Regions from separate parts of the Paenibacillus sp. HWE-109 genome, predicted to be linked through region 3. Evidence: a T-box and tRNA genes for the amino acid it is inferred to sense, from the RefSeq annotation. Region 3 holds a T-box; the other regions hold tRNA genes.
What was found. The T-box of region 3 lies ahead of tyrS (tyrosine--tRNA ligase). A T-box ahead of a tRNA ligase gene usually reads a tRNA of that ligase, here a tRNA-Tyr.
Positions count from the first base shown of each region.

Region 1 (3,185 bases), 4.4 Mb from region 3:
GTTGATAGGTTCGAGGTGGAAGTGCGGCAACGTATGCAGCTGACGAATACTAATCGGTCGAGGGCTTAACCAATAAACCTAAATGTTACTTTACGCACGTTTCGTATCTAGTTTTCAAGGCGCAAATCACGCTTTGACTGTTTGGTGATGATGGCGGAGGGGACCCACGCGTTCCCATCTCGAACACGACCGTTAAGCCCTCCAGCGTCGATGGTACTTGAACCGCAGGGTTCTGGGAGAGTAGAACGTTGCCAAGCAGTTTACCCCTAGTGGGTATTTTTTTTGCTACCCTGTAAGCGTGCTTATCTTATAGGGGCCCTTAGCTCAGCTGGTTAGAGCGCACCCCTGATAAGGGTGAGGTCGGTGGTTCGAGTCCACTAGGGCCCACCAATATTCCCCAAAAAGTGAAGCTAAGCTTCGTAGGTAATTCCGATTACTTTTTCGGGGGCCCCATAACTATGCGGTCAATAACTTACGAGGGGCCATAGCTCAGCTGGGAGAGCGCCTGCCTTGCAAGCAGGAGGTCAGCGGTTCGATCCCGCTTGGCTCCACCAAATGTTCCCTGATAGCTCAGTTGGTAGAGCACTCGACTGTTAATCGAGTTGTCACAGGTTCGAGTCCTGTTCGGGGAGTACCTTTCTAGGAGAAGTGTCCGAGCGGCCGAAGGAGCACGATTGGAAATCGTGTAGGCGTCACAAGCGTCTCGAGGGTTCGAATCCCTCCTTCTCCGTCTCATTTCATACACAAGTTTGATTTCTTGGCGGCGTAGCTCAGCTGGCTAGAGCGTACGGTTCATACCCGTAAGGTCGGGGGTTCGAGCCCCTCTGCCGCTATTAATTAAATTGGAGAGATACCCAAGTGGCTATAAGGGGACCCTCTGCTAAGGGGTTAGACTGCGTAAGTGGTGCGAGGGTTCGAATCCCTCTCTCTCCGCCAGTAATTTCTTATAAGGCCCGTTGGTCAAGTGGTTAAGACACCTCCCTTTCACGGAGGTAACAGGGGTTCGAGTCCCCTACGGGTCACCATTAATTCCCTAATTTCTTATCCCATGGAGGCTTAGCTCAGCTGGGAGAGCATCTGCCTTACAAGCAGAGGGTCGGCGGTTCGATCCCGTCAGCCTCCACCATTTTCAACCTATTTGGAGCTGTGGTGTAGTGGCCTAACATGCCTGCCTGTCACGCAGGAGACCGCGGGTTCGAATCCCGTCAGCTCCGCCATTTTTACCAAAGTAAGAATTATGCCGTTGTAGCTCAACTGGTAGAGCAACTGACTTGTAATCAGTAGGTTGGGGGTTCAAGTCCTCTCGACGGCACCACAAGGCTTTAATATGGAGGCTTAGTGAAGTGGCTAAACACGGCAGACTGTAAATCTGCTCTCTCCGAGTTCGGTGGTTCGAATCCATCAGCCTCCATATACCTAATTTTATAGTGTGGCGGTCGTGGCGAAGGGGTTAACGCACTGGTTTGTGGATCCAGCATTCGCGGGTTCAAGTCCCGTCGTCCGCCCATTATTTTTAACCTATATTGGGGATTAGCCAAGCGGTAAGGCAACGGACTTTGACTCCGTCATGCCAAGGTTCAAATCCTTGATCCCCAGTATCTTCTTATGAGTCATTAGCTCAGTTGGTAGAGCACCTGACTTTTAATCAGGGTGTCGTAGGTTCGAATCCTACATGACTCACCACTTTACCCCAAAAAGTGAAGTGAAAGCTTCGAAGGGAATTCCGATTACTTTTCGGGGGCCCCAGCATTAACATGCGCGCGTATGGCGGAATTGGCAGACGCACTAGACTTAGGATTGTACTTCAAAAGGTTCGCTATATGACCGTTTTTTAAATGTCTCCTAACCGGAAATACGCTAAATTAAAACGCAATTGCGCTTCTTAACCGTAGGCACTACGGATTAGGAGGCTTTTTTATTTTTATAATTCGTAAGATTACGTACATTGAACACAATCAATGAATTTATAGGGGAAACAGCCCGTATAATTATCGTCTGAATCAGTCAGCATGGACTCAGCTATGAGAATCTATCTATAGAACTGTAGAGAACTGTAAAGAGCGTAATTTGACACTTGAGACGAAATCTTATTTACAAGCGTCTCGCGGACATAAACCGCTATCTTGGTGCATACAGGCTACTAGAAGTCACGCAGAATGACGTCGAATCGAAGTTTAAAACAGATGTTAAGACTACGTCGGTTAATATATACCTGTGAAGTGTTCGTGTACCGCAAACGCTTGCCACTCGATCGTTTGGAAGAGACAGAAGAAAATGTAAACTCTCAGCTCTCCAGAGGTGGCTATTCTAAGGGACATCGCAAGTATGAACGTAATAACAACTTAGAATGGATTCTTGGTGGGCTATGAATATACAAAAGAGAAAGCACTCCGAATGGAGTGCTCTTTTTAAGAATTAAGGGTGATTGATATTAAAAGTATATAATGCACTCGTGGACCAGTCAGATCCTTTTTGCCCTCTGATTTGAAAATATATAGTATCACCTGCTTGAATAGTTCCGCCAGGCCAATCTAATCCACCTGGTCCCTGATCACCGGCTGAACCCAATGACAGATATTGAGTACCGGTACGTAAAACCATATGCATGTCGTAGTTTAAGCCTGCTGGAGATTGTAGTGTTGCATTCCAGCTAGCATTGCTTCCAGTATCATTTGTCCAAGAATACCAGTCTACATCATCAGATGCATTGATTGTTGTAGAGACACCGCTTAGTGGTCCATTTAGCGAATAAGCTGTTGCAATCGAGTCTGCCCATCCATCATAAGCAAAAGCTGAGGTTGTGGCTCCAACCAAAGATATTGCACCAGCCAAAACTCCCACTACTAATTTTTTTTAAAATTTCTTTAGCAAAGCTATCACTCTCCCAAATTTAGTTATATAATTCCAACCAAATATATCACTTCCATCTATTTACATAAATAGTCCGGTGGAACCATTTGCTAGATACACAATTGCTACAATTGTCGAAAATATGTAGTTATTAATTAGATCGTAACAACGCTAGAATAAATCCTAAGATGGTTAATATTTCAAGTAAATATACGATTAAGAAAGAGTTGTATAACAAATTGGAGAACATAGGCGTTGCTCGATTTAAGGAAAGCATTCGGTAAACGAAGAGTCGGGAAAATTCACATATAAGTGTTATTTCTTTGTTTTTTTTT
Region 1 covers NZ_CP091881.1:8,177,650-8,180,834, forward strand. Annotated here, with positions in the region: rRNA gene LOZ80_RS35265 (23S ribosomal RNA) at 1-73, shown strand, start outside; rRNA gene rrf (5S ribosomal RNA) at 141-257, shown strand; tRNA gene LOZ80_RS35275 (tRNA-Ile) at 314-390, shown strand; tRNA gene LOZ80_RS35280 (tRNA-Ala) at 479-554, shown strand; tRNA gene LOZ80_RS35285 (tRNA-Asn) at 560-632, shown strand; tRNA gene LOZ80_RS35290 (tRNA-Ser) at 643-730, shown strand; tRNA gene LOZ80_RS35295 (tRNA-Met) at 760-833, shown strand; tRNA gene LOZ80_RS35300 (tRNA-Ser) at 845-936, shown strand; tRNA gene LOZ80_RS35305 (tRNA-Glu) at 951-1,025, shown strand; tRNA gene LOZ80_RS35310 (tRNA-Val) at 1,051-1,126, shown strand; tRNA gene LOZ80_RS35315 (tRNA-Asp) at 1,141-1,217, shown strand; tRNA gene LOZ80_RS35320 (tRNA-Thr) at 1,240-1,315, shown strand; tRNA gene LOZ80_RS35325 (tRNA-Tyr) at 1,330-1,411, shown strand; tRNA gene LOZ80_RS35330 (tRNA-His) at 1,433-1,505, shown strand; tRNA gene LOZ80_RS35335 (tRNA-Gln) at 1,525-1,596, shown strand; tRNA gene LOZ80_RS35340 (tRNA-Lys) at 1,608-1,683, shown strand; gene LOZ80_RS35345 (hypothetical protein) at 2,416-2,832, opposite strand.
Region 1: it encodes a tRNA-Tyr, which carries the amino acid that the T-box ahead of tyrS (tyrosine--tRNA ligase) is inferred to sense. The anticodon was not compared.

Region 2 (3,185 bases), 3.6 Mb from region 3:
AGACGGAAAGACCCCATGGAGCTTTACTGCAGCTTGATATTGGACTTTGGTACGATCTGTACAGGATAGGTGGGAGCCTTTGAAGCCTGAGCGCCAGCTTGGGTGGAGGCGCCGTTGGGATACCACCCTGATCGTATCGGAGTTCTAACCTGGTACCGTGATCCGGTATGGGGACAGTGTCAGGTGGGCAGTTTGACTGGGGCGGTCGCCTCCTAAAATGTAACGGAGGCGTTTAAAGGTTCCCTCAGAATGGTTGGAAATCATTCGCAGAGTGCAAAGGCATAAGGGAGCTTGACTGCGAGACCTACAAGTCGAGCAGGGACGAAAGTCGGACTTAGTGATCCGGTGGTACCGAATGGAAGGGCCATCGCTCAACGGATAAAAGCTACCCTGGGGATAACAGGCTTATCTCCCCCAAGAGTCCACATCGACGGGGAGGTTTGGCACCTCGATGTCGGCTCATCGCATCCTGGGGCTGAAGTAGGTCCCAAGGGTTGGGCTGTTCGCCCATTAAAGCGGTACGCGAGCTGGGTTCAGAACGTCGTGAGACAGTTCGGTCCCTATCTGTCGCGGGCGTAGGAAATTTGAGAGGAGCTGTCCTTAGTACGAGAGGACCGGGATGGACGTACCGCTGGTGTACCAGTTGTCTCGCCAGAGGCATAGCTGGGTAGCTATGTACGGAGGGGATAAGCGCTGAAAGCATCTAAGCGCGAAGCCCCCCTCAAGATGAGATTTCCCAGTATGTAAGACCCCTTGTAGACGACGAGGTTGATAGGTTCGAGGTGGAAGTGCGGCAACGTATGCAGCTGACGAATACTAATCGGTCGAGGGCTTAACCAATAAACCTAAATGTTACTTTACGCACGTTTCGTATCTAGTTTTCAAGGAATAAATCCTTGTCATAAGTTTTCCTATTCCCTGATAGCTCAGTTGGTAGAGCACTCGACTGTTAATCGAGTTGTCACAGGTTCGAGTCCTGTTCGGGGAGCCATATGGAGAGGTGTCCGAGCTGGCCGAAGGAGCACGATTGGAAATCGTGTAGGCGTCACAAGCGTCTCGAGGGTTCGAATCCCTCTCTCTCCGCCACTATCTTTCTAGCAAGGCCCGTTGGTCAAGTGGTTAAGACACCTCCCTTTCACGGAGGTAACAGGGGTTCGAGTCCCCTACGGGTCACCATTCATTACTCCCATGGAGGCTTAGCTCAGCTGGGAGAGCATCTGCCTTACAAGCAGAGGGTCGGCGGTTCGATCCCGTCAGCCTCCATCAAGTTTTACTTTTAAAGTGAGACTTGCAAAGCATGGAAACGTGAATTATAATTAACGACGCGGGGTGGAGCAGCCCGGTAGCTCGTCGGGCTCATAACCCGAAGGCCGCAGGTTCAAATCCTGCCCCCGCAACCAATTCATCTTCTGCAAGAAGATATTGTACTTAGCATGGAGCTGTGGTGTAGTGGCCTAACATGCCTGCCTGTCACGCAGGAGACCGCGGGTTCGAATCCCGTCAGCTCCGCCATTTTTCTTCAAAAAGTAAGCAAGGCTTTGTAGCTCAGTCGGTAGAGCAGAGGACTGAAAATCCTCGTGTCGGCGGTTCGATTCCGTCCAAAGCCACCATTTCTTAATTAAATAAGCCGTTGTAGCTCAACTGGTAGAGCAACTGACTTGTAATCAGTAGGTTGGGGGTTCAAGTCCTCTCGACGGCACCACAAAGAATCAAAGGTTTTACATCATGGAGGCTTAGTGAAGTGGCTAAACACGGCAGACTGTAAATCTGCTCTCTCCGAGTTCGGTGGTTCGAATCCATCAGCCTCCATTTACTTTTTCTAGGGGCATAGTTTAAGGGTAGAACAAAGGTCTCCAAAACCTTTGGTGTGGGTTCAATTCCTGCTGCCCCTGCCAAAAAAGTAAAAACTTAATATTGTGGCGGTCGTGGCGAAGGGGTTAACGCACTGGTTTGTGGATCCAGCATTCGCGGGTTCAAGTCCCGTCGTCCGCCCATTATTACCAACATGCAAGATAATGGGGATTAGCCAAGCGGTAAGGCAACGGACTTTGACTCCGTCATGCCAAGGTTCAAATCCTTGATCCCCAGTTTTATATGCGGAAGTGGCTCAGCGGTAGAGCATCGCCTTGCCAAGGCGAGGGTCGCGGGTTCGATCCCCGTCTTCCGCTCCATTATTACTAAGGCGCCATAGCCAAGTGGTAAGGCAGAGCTCTGCAAAAGCTTTACCCCCAGTTCGAATCTGGGTGGCGCCTCCACATTATCTTATTAGCCGGAGTGGCGGAATCGGCAGACGCACAGGACTTAAAATCCTGCGGTAGGTGACTACCGTACCAGTTCAAGTCTGGTCTTCGGCACCATTGATTTACAACTTTATATGCCGGCATGGCGGAATGGCAGACGCGCTCGACTCAAAATCGAGTCCGAAAGGGTGGAGGTTCGAGTCCTCTTGCCGGTATAGAAGAAGAAGCTCATGAAATCAATTGATTTCATGAGCTTTTTTATTTGTCTTGACGGTTGTCCATTACGAAGGTTACCCTATAAGTGATTATTTGGGAGAACATGTCAGCCGCAAAGGATGCGATCGTGATTGAATTGGAGAAAATCTCTTACTTTTAAGTTTGTGGCCGGATTTGTGATTATTATTTCTCCACTTATTATTTTCTTGTACTATAATAACCATTACGCGATTAGCGTTGTAAGGGAGCAAGTCTCAGGAGCCAACAGAAACCTATTGGCGGATTATGTGAAGCAAGTGGATAAGCAGATGAAGGAAATCAATAATTATTTGAATTTGGTCAACGATCGTGAGCCAGACGTGAATCTCTTGAATTTCATGGAATATGGCACGGATGATTATATGCTGACAAAGCAAAAGATTTTCACGCGGTTTCAGGTGGATTTGGGATACTTCCAAGTGATTGACACCATTTTTTTGTATAATATCAAGGATAAAGATATTGTGCTGAATACACGATCTGACTATTACTTGAACGAGAAAGTGATCGCAGATTACATAGAAGCGAATCCCAAAGACGACGAGATGCAGAAGATTGGTTCTTGGCAGCTCATTAAGGTGGGCGATGAGACTGCGTTCCTCAAATTAATCCGCAACAATAATTTAGTGGTTGGATGTTGGATTAAGGCGAACACCGTGGCTGAGCCTTTGAAGTTTTTGGATGTGGAGA
Region 2 covers NZ_CP091881.1:8,923,731-8,926,915, forward strand. Annotated here, with positions in the region: rRNA gene LOZ80_RS38320 (23S ribosomal RNA) at 1-840, shown strand, start outside; tRNA gene LOZ80_RS38325 (tRNA-Asn) at 916-991, shown strand; tRNA gene LOZ80_RS38330 (tRNA-Ser) at 995-1,086, shown strand; tRNA gene LOZ80_RS38335 (tRNA-Glu) at 1,102-1,176, shown strand; tRNA gene LOZ80_RS38340 (tRNA-Val) at 1,191-1,263, shown strand; tRNA gene LOZ80_RS38345 (tRNA-Met) at 1,324-1,400, shown strand; tRNA gene LOZ80_RS38350 (tRNA-Asp) at 1,436-1,512, shown strand; tRNA gene LOZ80_RS38355 (tRNA-Phe) at 1,535-1,610, shown strand; tRNA gene LOZ80_RS38360 (tRNA-Thr) at 1,627-1,702, shown strand; tRNA gene LOZ80_RS38365 (tRNA-Tyr) at 1,728-1,809, shown strand; tRNA gene LOZ80_RS38370 (tRNA-Trp) at 1,822-1,895, shown strand; tRNA gene LOZ80_RS38375 (tRNA-His) at 1,920-1,992, shown strand; tRNA gene LOZ80_RS38380 (tRNA-Gln) at 2,017-2,088, shown strand; tRNA gene LOZ80_RS38385 (tRNA-Gly) at 2,097-2,171, shown strand; tRNA gene LOZ80_RS38390 (tRNA-Cys) at 2,182-2,255, shown strand; tRNA gene LOZ80_RS38395 (tRNA-Leu) at 2,269-2,357, shown strand; tRNA gene LOZ80_RS38400 (tRNA-Leu) at 2,377-2,455, shown strand; gene LOZ80_RS38405 (sensor histidine kinase) at 2,588-3,185, shown strand, end outside.
Region 2: it encodes a tRNA-Tyr, which carries the amino acid that the T-box ahead of tyrS (tyrosine--tRNA ligase) is inferred to sense. The anticodon was not compared.

Region 3 (3,185 bases):
GGCTGCACACCCTCTCTAATGTGGACTGGACGTTCCAGGCGGTTCACGAAAACCGGGGCACCCTCGCTTTTGATGCCATCGGTCTGCTGCCGGCTTACTCGGGCATTCTAGTGCATGACTGCAACGGGCCGTATTTTAAAGAAAAATACACGTTCCAGCATGCCTTATGCAATGCGCACTTACTGCGGGAATGCCAAGGAATCGCCGATTATGATCATCACCAGTGGGCCGTGCAGATGAAACGCTTGCTACAAGTAGCCTGGCGTCTCACGCTAGCCGCCCGTAAAGTCTTGTGCTGCTTAGCTCCGAGTACGGTTAAATGGCTAGAGAATTGGTACGATGACATCCTGCAGCAGGGCGAGCTGGAATGGAATCAAGGGCGTACCAAAGCCAAAACCGGACCGCAAGGCAGGCAAAGCAAAAGTAAATCGGCCAATCTGGGTGAACGTTTCCGTCGTCACAAGGAACCGATTCTCCGGTTTATTCAAGATGTCCGTGTTCCTTTTGACAACAATGTCGCCGAACGAGACTTGCGGATGGCCAAGGTCAAAGCCAAAGTCTCCGGCTTATTCCGTACCTGGGACGGGGCTCATCAGTTCGCCCGCGCGCGCGGCTTCATTTCAACCCTTCGTAAACAAAATTTACCTGTACTCTCGACGCTTATTGTTACTTTTCGTGGGGAGTTTCGTTTTCCGCGTTTGGAAGAAGGTAAGTAGTAACCCCTAAGGACTCCTCTCCATTTGTACCTAAGCAAACTGCACTAGGTAGTAATTCTTTTTGCCGCGGCGAACGACAAGGTAAGCTTCTCCCAGTTTGCCAAGGTCCTTGGCCACCGCTTCAAGGGATGTCACCTTGACACCGTTAACCGTCACAGCGCCACTTTCAATATCCTGGCGTGCTTGGCGCTTGGATGGCGCAGCACCTACGGCGATTAGCAAGTCAACAAGCGCGATGTCGTCTTGCTCCAGCGTTGTGGAAGGAACATCCTTAAATGCCTCTTCAATCTCCACGCGGGAAAGATCTTGAATGTTGCCGCTGAATAAAGCTGCGGTGATGTTTAAAGCACTTTCCAGTGCTTCTCCCCCATGTACTAACTGCGTGACTTCACGAGCAAGCAGTTTCTGCGCCTCTCGCTTCTCAGGCTGCGACTTCACTTCTTCTTCCAAACGTTCGATTTCCTCATGCGATATGAAAGTGAAGTATTTGAGAAAACGAATAACATCATTATCTGCCGTACCCAGCCAGAACTGATAGAACTGGTACGGTGACGTTTTGCTTGCATCCAGCCAAATCGCACCGCCTTCGGTTTTGCCGAACTTTTGGCCATCACTCTTAGTTACAAGCGGCAAGGTCACACCGTAAGCGCGTTGATCTGTTGTTTTGCCAATAAGTTCAAGTCCAGCTGTAATGTTGCCCCATTGATCGCTGCCTCCGATCTGCAGTGAACAATTCTTGGTCTCATTTAATTTCAAGAAATCGTACGATTGCAGGATCATATAGCTGAATTCGGTGAACGAAATCCCCTTCGTAATCCGGGAATCCACGGAATCTTTGGCCAGCATGTAGTTGACTGTAAAGTTTTTGCCTACATCCCGCAAAAATTCAATGACGTTCAACGAACCCAACCAGTCATAGTTGTTAACTAGCTCAGCGCTATTCTCGATATCAGTTGAGAAATTAAGAAAGCGGGAAAGCTGCTCTTTGATGCTTTGTGACCATGCGACAACGGTTTCCGGTCCATTCAGCGTTCTCTCATTGGCTTTACCACTCGGATCACCAATTAGACCTGTGCCGCCGCCAACGAGCGCAAGCGGGATATGTCCGGCCTGCTGAAAGCGTCTAAGCGTTAGAATCGGCAATAAACTCCCAATGTGCAAACTATCCGCTGTTGGATCGAAGCCGCAATAAAGCACCACTCGCTCTTCGCTTAGCTTTTTGTCCAAGCCCTCGCGGTCCGTTATTTGGTGAAGCAGTCCACGAAACTCCAGATCTTTTAAAATTGTCATGTTCATCCATCTCCTTCTTCATAAAAAAATACAAAAAAAGCCTTCTCATCCACAAAGGGACGAGAAGACTTGACTCGCGGTACCACCCTAATTAAAACAGCAGTTACGTACATCTATAACGATAAGTTCCGTGTACAGCTGACTGTTTTCACTCAAGAACCTATAACGGGGTTTAATCGGCAGATACTACTGGTGCAGCCCAATTGGCGGCAGGTTCCCATCTACTGCTCAAGACCGTAATTCACTAACCTGCAGGTACCGGTTCGCACCATCCACCGGCTCTCTGAAAGCATCCACAAGCTACCTACTGCTGATCCATCCATGCATTTGTTCAATTTATAACACAACTCTTCCATTGTTGTCAAACCGTCTATCATCGTTTCTTCCCTCCAGTATTACCGCAAAAGCTGCAATTATGGTATACTGTATGGGTTCATGTAAGGAGGAATATTGGAACTTATGCGCAATTTTTTCGCGAAATGGAATCGACCTTGGGTGAGAACCACATTCAAAGTCACTTGGATTACTTTAAAATGGACCCTGATTAGCGCCTTTTTGGCAGGCCTATTAGGCGGATCCGCTGCATTCGGATATGTTAGCGCGTTGGTCAAGAAAGACCCTGTCCGCAGCGAAGAATCCATTCGTCAGCAAATTCAGGAAAATGCCGTTACAGGCTTCGCCTATTTCAATGACGACACAGTGATTGGCCAATTGCGTACGGAAGAAGATCGACGTCTCGCTCAGCTCAATGATATCCCGCAAGTTGTTTTGGATGCAGTCTTGTCCATTGAGGACAAAGACTTCAAAACGCATCACGGAATCGATTTCCGCGGACTTTATCGCGCTGTTACCCAGAAGCTTCTGAATGAAGAAGTGCAAACCGGGGGTAGTACCATCACGCAGCAGCTCGCTAGACGGGTATTTCTAACATTAGACCGCGATGATGGTCGTAAAGCAAGGGAATTGCTGCTTGCCTTACGAATGGAACGTTTGATGTCCAAGGACGAAATTCTACTTGCCTATTTGAACAAAATTCCATACGGCAACGGAGCTACAGGATACAATCTGTACGGCATCAAAGCCGCCGCCAAGGGCTTATTCAACATCGACGACTTAGACAAACTGAATGTCGCTCAAGCCGCTTATCTGGCTGGACTACCACAGTCACCATCCCAGTAC
Region 3 covers NZ_CP091881.1:3,458,172-3,461,356, forward strand. Annotated here, with positions in the region: gene tnpC (IS66 family transposase) at 1-716, shown strand, start outside; gene tyrS (tyrosine--tRNA ligase) at 747-2,006, opposite strand; T-box leader at 2,059-2,337, opposite strand; gene LOZ80_RS14485 (transglycosylase domain-containing protein) at 2,466-3,185, shown strand, end outside.